Regions from separate parts of the Kosakonia sacchari SP1 genome, predicted to be linked through region 1. Evidence: riboswitches for the same ligand, from Rfam matches in the RefSeq annotation. Region 1 holds a riboswitch; the other holds the start of a gene.

What was found. A riboswitch is a leader RNA that binds a small molecule or an ion and turns the genes downstream of it on or off. The one in region 1 is predicted to bind thiamine pyrophosphate.
Region 2: linked by a shared signal. The riboswitch ahead of thiB (thiamine ABC transporter substrate binding subunit) and the one ahead of thiM (hydroxyethylthiazole kinase) in region 1 are both predicted to bind thiamine pyrophosphate.

Annotation. Positions count from the first base shown of each region.
Region 1 covers NZ_CP007215.2:1,699,746-1,705,529, forward strand. Annotated here, with positions in the region: one part of gene C813_RS31035 (IS3 family transposase) at 1-415, opposite strand, end outside; one part of gene C813_RS31035 (IS3 family transposase) at 415-661, opposite strand; gene C813_RS47505 (hypothetical protein) at 763-1,734, shown strand; gene C813_RS46340 (hypothetical protein) at 2,686-2,934, opposite strand; gene C813_RS31055 (DUF3606 domain-containing protein) at 3,168-3,344, shown strand; TPP riboswitch at 3,546-3,642, shown strand; gene thiM (hydroxyethylthiazole kinase) at 3,677-4,459, shown strand; gene thiD (bifunctional hydroxymethylpyrimidine kinase/phosphomethylpyrimidine kinase) at 4,456-5,256, shown strand; gene fbaB (class I fructose-bisphosphate aldolase) at 5,407-5,784, shown strand, end outside.
Region 2 covers NZ_CP007215.2:4,063,264-4,069,047, reverse strand. Annotated here, with positions in the region: gene thiQ (thiamine ABC transporter ATP-binding protein ThiQ) at 1-398, opposite strand, end outside; gene thiP (thiamine/thiamine pyrophosphate ABC transporter permease ThiP) at 382-1,992, opposite strand; gene thiB (thiamine ABC transporter substrate binding subunit) at 1,968-2,951, opposite strand; TPP riboswitch at 2,982-3,081, opposite strand; gene sgrR (HTH-type transcriptional regulator SgrR) at 3,118-4,773, opposite strand; gene sgrT (glucose uptake inhibitor SgrT) at 4,861-5,013, shown strand; gene C813_RS42185 (sugar efflux transporter) at 5,151-5,784, shown strand, end outside.

The sequences.
Region 1 (5,784 bases):
TGATTGGCCCGGACAACGGTAAACTGCCGCTGCACACGATTAGGCGCAACCACTGAAGGTCTGCCGGCGATACGACGCGGAGCTTTATAGCCGCGCACGGCTTTAATCCGGTTCAGTTGCATAATACGGCCCACCCGATTTTTACCGCAGATTTCCCCGATTTCGTTCAGGTCGCCATGAACCCGGCGGTAACCGTATACGCCTCCGCTCAGTGAATAGGAGTCACGGATAAGCGTCAGCAGACGCTGGTTATCTTTATCCCGCGCGGAGACCGGGTTATGCAGCCACGCATAAAACCCGGCCCGGGCAACGCACAACACCCGACACATCGTCATGACACCCCATACAGTGCGGTGCTCATTGATAAAGCGGTACTTCAGTCGGGCTCCCTTGCAAAGTACCGCGCGGCCTTTTTCAGTATGTCCCGTTCTTCCTCAGTGCGCTTCAGTTGGGCCCTGAGCTTCAGGATCTCGCTTTTCGCTTCCAGTAAATCACGGGCATGCTGCTCGCTGTTATCGGGTTTAATAGCCCGTAACCACTTATAGAGACTGTGTGCTGAAACGCCCAGCCGGTCAGAAACTTCGGCGACGGAATAACCGCGTTCCGTTATCTGACGGACGGCTTCTTCCTTAAATTCAGGTGTAAATCGTGGTGTGCCCATACGCTCCTCCTATGCTCAAACTATAGGGCAGGATCGTCTACCGGGGCGGGGTCAGTCCACGTGCAGCGTGGCAGCGTCTACAGACCTCGGTCCAGAATGCAATGAACATATTCTTCACTTCGGGTTTCGGTAACTCATTGACCACCATGTTTAACTCTATTTCTGCCGCTATCGATGGATCCGGTGATACGCTGGAATTCTTCGGACATATCGCGGGGCAGATTGTAGAGGGTGCAACTGATGCATTCTTAGAGCTTCACGATACCGTTGTTTTGGTTGCCCGGATCATTGAGTTTTACGCCAGCAAGATGGGTATCTCTGGTGAGCAGCTTAAAGCCTTTGGTGAAATGGCAGCTTACGCCGCAGGGGTGGCTCTGTTCGCTGGCTCTATCTGGAAGTTGGGCGGGGCCTTTAAATGGTTGTTGACCATGCTCAACCCGCTTACAAAGCTGTTGGGGGTCATGAAAGGGATCGCCGCTATTGGTGGCATTGAAGCTGCTACGACTGGCGGATCTGGTGGGGAAGGGCCGGACGGCAAGGGCAAAGATAAACCGACCAAAACAGGCCGTGGGCCAAAAGTCGGCAAGTTTGGCAAGTTTGCAGCACTGGGGGGCGGTGCAGTGGGCTGGGCCACTGCGATCGGTTCGGTAGGTGGGGATTATGCCTGGGATAAAGTCATGGACGCTAACGACGCCATGTATGGGCAGGACACCACAGCCGGAGGCAATCTGAAGAAAGATAGCCCGCTGGGTAAAATGTGGGATTTCATCCATAGCCCAGACCTCCCAACCAACCCAGACTTTGCCAAACCAGCGGACAAAACCGATGGCTGGGTAAGTTCTTACTCCAATCCGGGTTATGTTCCGCCTACACCAACGATTACGCCTCCACAACTTAAAGTTGATACGGTAGGCAATCCGCTAATGACGCCACCAGCGTGGCTCCAGCAACCTTTGAATGTTAACGTGAACGTCCAAGTTCGGGAGGGTAAAATTAAAGATCTCGTTAAATCTGAGGTGGAGAATAATCAACAATTTGCATTCAATATGCTGATGCAAGGGGGCCAGAACTAAGGCCCATACAAGAAAGGCTCCCCTGGTGGGAGCCTTTTTATTGCCTGTAAATACCCTCTAACAAATCGTTTTAAATGCGCGGTATGTGCCAAAGAAACCGGGGTAATTGAGGTTGCAAACTAAACAATCGTGCATAGATGGGACTCCCTCAGTATCTTTATGTATTTGATTTATTTGTGATTAAATTATAATTACAAAGTCGTGGTGTGTAACATTTTACTGGCTCCGCCATAAAATTTTTTCTTGGGAGAAAATTCCTGTATCAAATGATACAAATTATCATTTGAGATTGATTCCCATCTTCGCCGGGCGGTAGCCACCACCCTAAACCCTTTTTGTATTTTTGCCGCAAGAAAGGGCCTAAAGAGGCGGAAACCTCGAAAGGGTGGTTTTTGGGGTTAGTGCGTGGGAGTTATCCACAGGAGAGTGACGTTACTCACAGGCGGATCAGATTTACAGTTTACTATGTAGAATGTGGCCCGGAGGGAGGGGAAGATATACAGTTATGAAGCATACACAGCGCCGGGGAGGCGTACTACCTAAAAGAGTTCAGGTCTAACCTGTTGCGTGGATGTTAAAAATATACGCATAAGGACCATTATGTTAAATGTCTGTCCAAATAGTGACCAAGTTAGGCCTTTCTCCATTATCGTTTTTACAATGCTCAATATAAGCGGCTTCTAACGCCTCTGAGGCGATGCATGTGGTAGGTAATGTGATTCTATAGGGAGAGGGGAGAAGTAGCCACAGCGGCGCGTACAGAGAGTCTCTTCGGGTCGCCCTTTGGATATTTGCTAATAATAAACATTCTCATTTGGAGGTCTGGTTACCATGCCTGGCAACTGTCCCAAAACTGTGGAGATATATTTCCAGAAGAGCACAGAAGGGCACTCTTTGATCATGACCCCACAATTTGGGGAGGGATAAGAGCCGGGTCAATCCCGGCTTTTTTTAACGCTTTTTATTTGATTGAGAAACAACCGAACCAGCTAACGTTTTTGTCGTATCGCTGGAGCGCGGATTCTTCAATGCTGCGGATGCTTTTGCTTCCATATCAGCGCCAGTCTGGTTTTTAGTGCCCGTCTGGGACAATACAGATCCAGCTAAACTTTTCTGAATTGCAGAGGCGTTTGGGTCGTTAAGGATCTCTGCTGCCAGATGAGCTACATCATTAGAAGATTGTTTATCATTCTTTGCCATTGGAACACCTATTCACAGTATGAGTGATGGGATATATTGTATATCTATCATGAAAACCACAATATATAGTGGTTATAGTAGTAGCGAAACGGCAGATTAAGCAAGTTCGATAAATGTTTTCTACTGGTTCTATGATCAGTATCAATTGTGTGAAACTTGAACATTTACAGTGGCTATGCAAAGCAATATAACCATTTTGCAGGCATAAGCCTGTGATACTCAGGACATATCAAATGGTAGATAACTTACAGCGTCGGCAGCCGGAAGATAAAAATTTCATCAATTTGAGTGAATCTTGGGAAGTGAAGTATTGGACCCAAGCATTGGGTGTTACTGAATCTCAGCTCAGGGCTGCTGTCAAGGCTGTCGGTAATGGCACCGCTAAAGTAAGAGCATACCTAGGTAAGTAGGGTTGTGAAATCGCCTTCAATGGTGCTCTTGAGGCTGGGGAAACCCGGCCTTTTTTGTATTTGAAGTTTACCGTTGTGAGCCACAACTTGGGACCCAAGTTGGGACACAGTGCATTTTTAAGGGTTGTGTCTTTGGCTTCCCGCTGGCATGATCCTGAACAGGGATTAACGGGACGTTAATCGCAAGTAGTTGAATTTGTTTTAAATGACTCGGGGTGCCCTTCTTTGTGAAGGCTGAGAAATACCCGTACCACCTGATCTGGATAATGCCAGCGTAGGGAAGTCAGATGCCTGCCCGGCATCCCTTCTTCACGCCGGGCAGGAGCGAAACCATGCAACCTGACCTGCTTGATCGTGTGCAACTCGCACATGCGTTACAGCAATTCCGCCGCCGTTCTCCCCTGGTGCACTGTATGACCAATGACGTCGTACAAACCTTTACCGCTAACGTGCTGCTGGCGCTTGGCGCATCACCCGCGATGGTGATTGATAGCGAAGAAGCGCCGCAGTTCAGCGCTATCGCCGATGCGCTGCTCATCAATGTGGGCACTTTGACGCGCGATCGCGCCACAGCTATGCGTCTGGCGGTGGAGAGCGCGAATGCCGCACATAAACCCTGGACACTTGATCCCGTCGCCGTTGGTGCGCTCACGCTACGCACGGAATTCTGCCAGCAACTGCTGGCGCTGCGCCCGGCGGCGATCCGGGGGAATGCTTCGGAAATCCTCGCGCTGGCCGGTATGAGCGCAGGCGGGCGCGGCGTGGATACCACCGACACCGCCAGCGCGGCACTGCCTGCGGCGCAGGCGCTGGCGCGGCAAAGCGGGGCGATTGTCGCGGTAAGCGGCGAAGTGGATTACATCACTGATGGCCCGCGCGTGCTGTTGGTCACCGGCGGTGATGTGCTGATGACACGCGTGGTTGGCACCGGCTGCGCACTCTCGGCGGTGGTGGCTGCCAGTTGCGCGCTGCCGGGCGATAAGCTGGAGAATGTCGCCGCGGCCTGCGCGTTTATGGCACAAGCCGGTAGCCTGGCCTGCGCGAAAAGCACCGGACCGGGCAGTTTTGTTCCCGCCTTTCTGGATGCGCTGTACGCGCTGGGAGGCAATGCATGAAACGCATCAACGCGTTAACCATTGCTGGTACCGACCCCAGCGGTGGGGCGGGTATTCAGGCGGATCTGAAAACCTTTTCGGCGCTGGGCGCATACGGTTGTTCGGTGATCACCGCGCTGGTGGCGCAAAACACCCGTGGCGTGCAGTCGGTGTATCGCATTGAACCCGACTTTGTCGCCGCGCAGCTTGATTCCGTGCTCAGCGACGTGCGTATCGACACCACCAAAATCGGCATGCTGGCGGAAACGGACATTGTTGAAGCGGTCGCGGAGCGACTGCGTCGCTACCAGGTACGCAATGTGGTGCTGGATACGGTGATGCTCGCCAAAAGTGGCGACCCGCTGTTATCGCCCTCAGCGGTCGCTGCGCTGCGTCAGCATTTGCTGCCACAGGTTTCACTTATTACGCCTAATTTGCCGGAAGCCGCCGCGCTGCTTGATGAGCCACATGCCCGCAGCGAACAGGAGATGCATGCGCAGGGCGAAGCGCTGCTGGCGCTCGGCTGCGAAGCGGTGTTGATGAAAGGCGGCCATCTGGATGACGCTGAAAGCCCGGACTGGCTATTTACCCGCGACGGGGCGCTGCGCTTTACCACCCCGCGCGTGAAAACGAAAAATACCCACGGCACGGGCTGCACGCTCTCCGCCGCGCTGGCGGCGCTGCGCCCGCGCCATAACGACTGGGCATCCACCGTGGTGGAAGCAAAACAGTGGTTAACGGCGGCGCTGGCGCAGGCGGATACGCTGGAAGTGGGGCACGGCATTGGCCCGGTACATCACTTTCACCAGTGGTGGTAAACCGGTATACGAAACGTGCCAGCAGATTATGCTGAAAAAAGTTGCAATGGTGGAAAATCTGACGAGAGAGAACCAGGCTTATCTCTGCCTGCCGTCAGGCAGGTAAGGATAATCCAATTCGCTTTGCGCGAAGCTTACGGGAGCATAGCTATGACTGATATTGTGCAGTTACTTGGCAAAGACGCCGACAGCCTTCTGCAACACCGTTGTATGACCATCCCCGCTGACCAGCTTTATTTGCCAGGACACGATTATGTGGATCGCGTGATGGTCGACAACAACCGCCCGCCAGCGGTGCTGCGAAATATGCAGACGCTGTATAACCACGGGCGGCTGGCGGGCACGGGCTATCTGTCTATTTTGCCGGTCGACCAGGGCATCGAGCACTCGGCGGGCGCGTCGTTTGCCGCCAACCCGCTTTACTTCGATCCGAAGAACATTGTCGAGCTGGCGATTGAAGCGGGTTGTAACTGCGTGGCATCCACTTACGGCGTGCTGGCGTCGGTTTCGCGCCGTTACGCGCACCGC
Region 2 (5,784 bases), 2.4 Mb from region 1:
CCGCCGGAAAGTTGCTCCGGCAGGCGCGCCAGCAGTGATTCCAGCCCCATCGTTTCGGCGATTTGCTCAAGTTTATGCTGCTGGTCGCTATTCAGCTTCAGACCCGGGTTTAACCCCAGCCCGATGTTTTGCCGCACAGTGAGATGAGTAAAGAGGTTATTTTCCTGAAACAGCATCGATACCGGGCGCTGCGAGGGCGTCGTGTGCGTGTGATCCTCGCCCGCGATGGTGATTGTGCCGCTGGCGGGGGTGAGAAACCCGGCAATCAGATTTAGCAGCGTGCTTTTTCCCGCGCCGCTTGGGCCGAGAACGGCAATCTGCTCGCCCTGGGTAACAGAGAGGGGAAAGCGCATTGGCAGATGGTGATAAAGCCAGGTGACATCAGTCAGTCTTAGCATGGCGGCCCGGAAGTTTTTCAATCACGGTGAATAAGAAAAAGCACAGCAGCAGCAAGATGAGCGCGGTCACTGCGCCATCCTGGCTGCGGTACGACCCAATCTGCTGATAGAGATAAAACGGTAGCGTGCGAAAGTCGTCATTACCAAATAAGGCGACCACGCCGAAATCGCCAATCGACAGCACGCAGGCAAACGCCAGCGCCTGGGCCAGCGGGCGTTTCAACGCGCGCAGTTCGACCACGCGCAGGCGCTGAAAACCGTGCATTCCCAGCGACTGGCACAACATGCTGTAGCGGGAAGTCAGATCGCGCATTGGGTTTTCCAGCACTTTCAGCGCATAAGGAATGGCCATCAGCGCATTGGTGAAAATGACGATGCTATCGGCGGAAGTGGGCAGGCCAATGCTGTTATTGAGCAGCAGAAAGAAGCCCGTCGCTAGCACGATCCCCGGCATCGCGAGGATCAGCATGCCGCTGATTTCCAGCGCTTGCCCAGCCATGGTTAGCTGGCGCGCGCGTAACTCCCGGCTGCTCCACAACAGCATCATGGTCAGCACGACACACAATAGCCCCGCGCCCAGAGCGATGCGCAGTGATGTCCATACCGCTTGCCACAACACAGGCTCGGCCAGCACTTTCACCAGGCTCAGATTGAGGCCATCGACAATCACCGCCAGCAACGGCGGCAGCAGTAATAACAAAGCCAGCCCAATCAATATGATATCTGCGGTCTTGCTGAACAGCCGATCTTCCGGGTTGCGCCAGCCAGTAATCTGATGACTGCCCACGGCGATCGCTTTGCTCATGTGTTGGCTCAGTAGCACCAGCCCGAGGCAGCAGATCATCTGGATCAGCGCCAGCATTGCCGCGCGGGCGGGATCAAAATCGAAGCTGAGCGCCTGGTAGATTGCCAGTTCAATGGTGGTAGCCTGCGGCCCGCCACCCAGCGACAGCACGGTGGCGAAACTGGCGAAGCAGAGCATAAAAATCAGCGCGGCGACTGGCGGGATCTGACGACGTAACCACGGCCATTCGACAAAACGGAAGAATGCCCAGCCGCGCATACCAAGCTGTGCGGCCAGTTGCCGTTGCTCGCCAGGGATCTGCTCCAGCGTTTGTAGCAGCAGGCGCGAGGCCATCGGCAAATTAAAAAAGACGTGCGCCAGCAGAATGCCCTGTAAGCCATACGGCGAGAATGTCCACTCCACGCCAAGCGCGTGCCAGAGCGTTGCCAGCCAGCCCTGGCGACCATACACACTGAGAATGCCGAACACGGCGACCAGCACCGGCAGGATCAGCGTCATGGCGCACAGGCGTAGCAAGGCGAGACGACCAGGGAAACGCCGCCGATAGAGCGCGCGGGCAAGGAAAATCGCCGGTACGACAGAGAGCAGCGCGGAGAGAAACGCCTGCCAGAAGGAGAAACGCACCACATGCCACAGGTAGCTGTCTTGTAAAAAATCAGCCAGCCCGCTGAACGGGGCGTTTTGCCACAGCGCCAGAAATGCGGCCAGCGCCACCGCCACCATCAACGTGGCGGCGGTGAGGCCGGGCAGCAGCCAGCCAGCAATCAATGGCTGACGGCGCGTTGCCATGCATTAATCCATGTTGCGCGCTGGTTCGCTACCTCCTGCGAAGAGTATTCCAGCGAGGTTTGCGGTTTCACCAGGTGGTCGAAGCCTGCCGGTAAAGCGACATTGCTCACCGGGTACATCCAGTTACCGCTCGGGATAGTGTTCTGGAACGCGGGTGACACCATAAATTTCAGGAATTTTTCCGCCAGTTCCGGCTGTTTACTGGCTGCGGTACGGGCGGCAACTTCCACCTGCAAATAGTGACCTTCGCTGAAATTCGCCGCCGCGTAGTTATCTTTCTTCTCTTCAATAATGTGGTAAGCCGGAGAGGTGGTGTAGCTCAGTACCAGGTCGCTTTCCCCTTTCAGGAACAAGCCGTAAGCTTCGCTCCAGCCTTTGGTGACGGTGACCGTTTTGGCCGCCAGTTTCTGCCACGCTTGCGGCGCGTTGTCGCCATAGACTTTCTGCATCCATAGCAGCAGGCCGAGGCCTGGCGTGCTGGTACGTGGATCTTCATAGATAACGCGCCATTTCTGATCGCTTTCGACCAGATCTTTCAGGCTTTTCGGCGGGTTTTTCAGTTTATTTTTATCGTAGACAAACGCGAACCAGCCGTAGTCGAACGGTACAAACGTGTCGTTCTTCCAGCCGCCCGGCACGTTAACCGCATCGGTAGCGACGCCGCTTTTGGCGAACAGTTTGGTTTGTGTCGCAGCTTCAAGCAGGTTGTTATCCAGCCCCAGCACCACGTCGGCTTTACTGTTTTTGCCTTCCATGCGCAGGCGGTTAAGCAGCGAAACGCCATCTTCCAGCGCCACGAATTTCAGCTCGCAGTTGCAGTCGCTTTCAAAGGCTTTTTTTACCGCAGGCCCTGGCCCCCAGTCAGCAGAAAAGGAGTCGTAGGTGTAAACGGTCAGAACGGGTTTTGCAAAAACAGGCGCTGCGATCAGCAGCAGGAACGGCAGTGATTTTTTTAACACTTTGCACCTCAAAATGGGTGGCAAAGGATTTTGAGAGTCAGCCTCAAATCCCTTCGCCGGCGTTATCCGGATCAGGTTCGACGGGTATTTCTCAGCACACGCGCATGGCGCAGCACCCCGTTGAGAACGCCGCTATTGTAATGATTTGGTAAAAAATGCGAAAGCCTTATGGATCCGGTGGCGCAAACCAGGCGGATTTAAAGTCGAACCAGCCCAGCGTGTTCATGCGCAGCCCGCGCATGGTGCGCTGTCCCTGAATCCTCAGCCAGTGGTGGATCAGCGGTACGATGGCTTTACTGGCGAGCAACTGCTGCGACCAGACGGCAAGATTCATCTCCCCGTTGCGCCATTTTGCTACATCCGCCTGCCAGTCGAGCGGAATACAGTGCTGTAGCAGCGGCACTTCGTAGAGGTTGGCGAACACCGAAAAATCCAGTGGCAGCGTGAAATTGGCGCTGTTGAGCCAGATATCGCTCCCGGCTTCGCCCCGGTGCCATTCGTCATAATCCACTTCCTGCACGATAAGCTTCACGCCGTGTTCGGCCAGCAGCGTGCTCATGGTGCGGGCAAGCGCTTCGTGCTCATTGTGTTCGCGGTAGAAGGTGATGGTGAGCGTTTCCAGACCGGCCGGTTTCTCACCGCTGCCGGGGCGCGCATGGTGCCAGCGCGGCAGCAGGCCGTAAGCCGGGAACCAGTAACGCTGATACTGCTCATTGGCGTGCCACAACAGATTGGTGGGCGAGAGCACATGGCTGACCCACTCTCTGACCGCCGGATTCGCGCCACGGCTGGAACGCGCATCAAACAGCAGGTAATAACAGCCCTCTTCGAGGCGGCTTTCCACCGCTTTTTCGCCGTCGGTTGGCCCTTCAAGTGTCAGGCCGCTGGTCGGTTCATCGCTCAGGTCCGGCAACACCCAGACGTTGACTTCATCGATCAAGGCACGAAAGCCGAAGTAGTCATCAAAGGCGTGGATTTTTAGCTGGTTAGTGGTATTGCGCGTCACCGCGTAAGGGCCGGTGCCAATCGGCTGGCTGGCGAAGTTGCTCATCGTGTTCCATTCACGCGGCAAAATCATGGCGGGCACATGACCCATCAACCACGGTAGCCAGTTATCTGGCTGGCTGAGATGAATATCCAGCGTCCAGGGCGTCGGTGAGAGTACTTCGTAGATGTGCGAATAGAGCGGCAGGGCGGTGGCGCGCTCCAGAGAAGCAATCACATCGCTCATTTCCAGCTCGCGGCCATGGTGAAAATGAATGCCGGGGCGTAAATAAAATCGCCAGTGCAAAGGGGAAATCAGCTTCCAGTGGTGAGCAATATCCGCTTCCAGTTCCCCGTTTTCCTCATTTATGCGCGTTAGCGCACTGAAGATTTGTCGCGCTATATGGGTTTCGGAACGACGCAATGCGCTACCTGGCAGCAGGTTACGCAGTGGACGGTAGTAAAGCACCCGCAGGATATGTCGCCCCTGGCGAAAACTGCGGCCGAGATGCGAAACCAGCATCTGACGCACCGCCTTTTTATCACCGACCAGTTGCACCAGTTGATCGATACGATCCTGCTCCAGCAGGTCTTCGGCGCGCTGTTGCTGGAGTGCAAGGCCGGTATAAAGGAAGGTGAGCCGCGAACGTTTGCCGCGGCCGGCTTCCGCATCCCATGTCAGCCAGCCGCGCGCCTGCATGGTGTTAAGCAAGGTGCGCATGTGGCGGCGAGAACAGCTAAGCAGCTCCGCCAGCTCGTTGAGTGTGGTTTCTTGTGACTTCCCATCGCAGCATTGCCACAGACGGATGAACTGTTGTTGCAGGCGGCCGGACGACATAAAAGGGGAACTCCTGATGAAAACTCAGCAATTTATTTATCCCTATATTAAGCCAATACTTCTCTGCGATGAAAGCGAGGAGGTCATATGCAGAGATCATCCCTACGACGGTTTTATCTGGACTATTTTCGCGCCACGCAGGATGCGGGCTGGCTCGCTCGTCTGAGCGCACGCCAGCGCCTGAAAATGCTGGAAGAGCTGATGCAGTGGGAAGTGACAACGCCGGTCTCGAAGGACTGAATCGCCGACATTATGTGTGACTGAGTATTAAGTGCGAATGCACCCGCCAGCAAAACGTTTTTTGCTGGCTTTTTTCGTTTATGCTGGCGGGCGCCTTTTAGGCTTTCACTTTTTCCCGTTTTAACAAGGAAATCTCCATGCTCTGGTTAATGACGATGGGACGCCGCCTTAATGGCGTTTACGTCGCTTTTATGATCGTCGCCTTTATGATGGGAGTTGCCGGAGCGCTACAGGCACCGACGCTCAGCCTGTTTCTGAGCCGGGAAGTGGGTGCTGAGCCGTTCTGGGTCGGGCTGTTTTATACCGTCAACGCCATTGCCGGGATCGCTGTCAGCCTTGGGCTGGCAAAACGATCCGACAACCAGGGCGACAGGCGCAAGTTGATCCTCTTTTGTTGCCTGATGGCAGTGGGCAATGCGCTGTTATTCGCCTTTAACCGCCACTATCTGACGCTTATCACCTGCGGTGTGCTGCTGGCGTCGCTGGCAAATACCGCCATGCCGCAGCTTTTCGCACTGGCGCGCGAGTATGCGGACAGTTCCGCACGCGAAGTGGTGATGTTCAGTTCTGTCATGCGTGCGCAACTCTCGCTGGCGTGGGTGATTGGCCCACCGCTGGCGTTTATGCTGGCGCTGAATTATGGCTTTACCGCTATGTTTTCCATTGCCGCCGGGATTTTTGTTATCAGCCTGGTGCTGGTGGCGTTCTGGTTGCCTTCGGTGGCGCGTGTTGAACAACCCGCCGACGTGGCGGTGACGCAGGTCAGCGGCT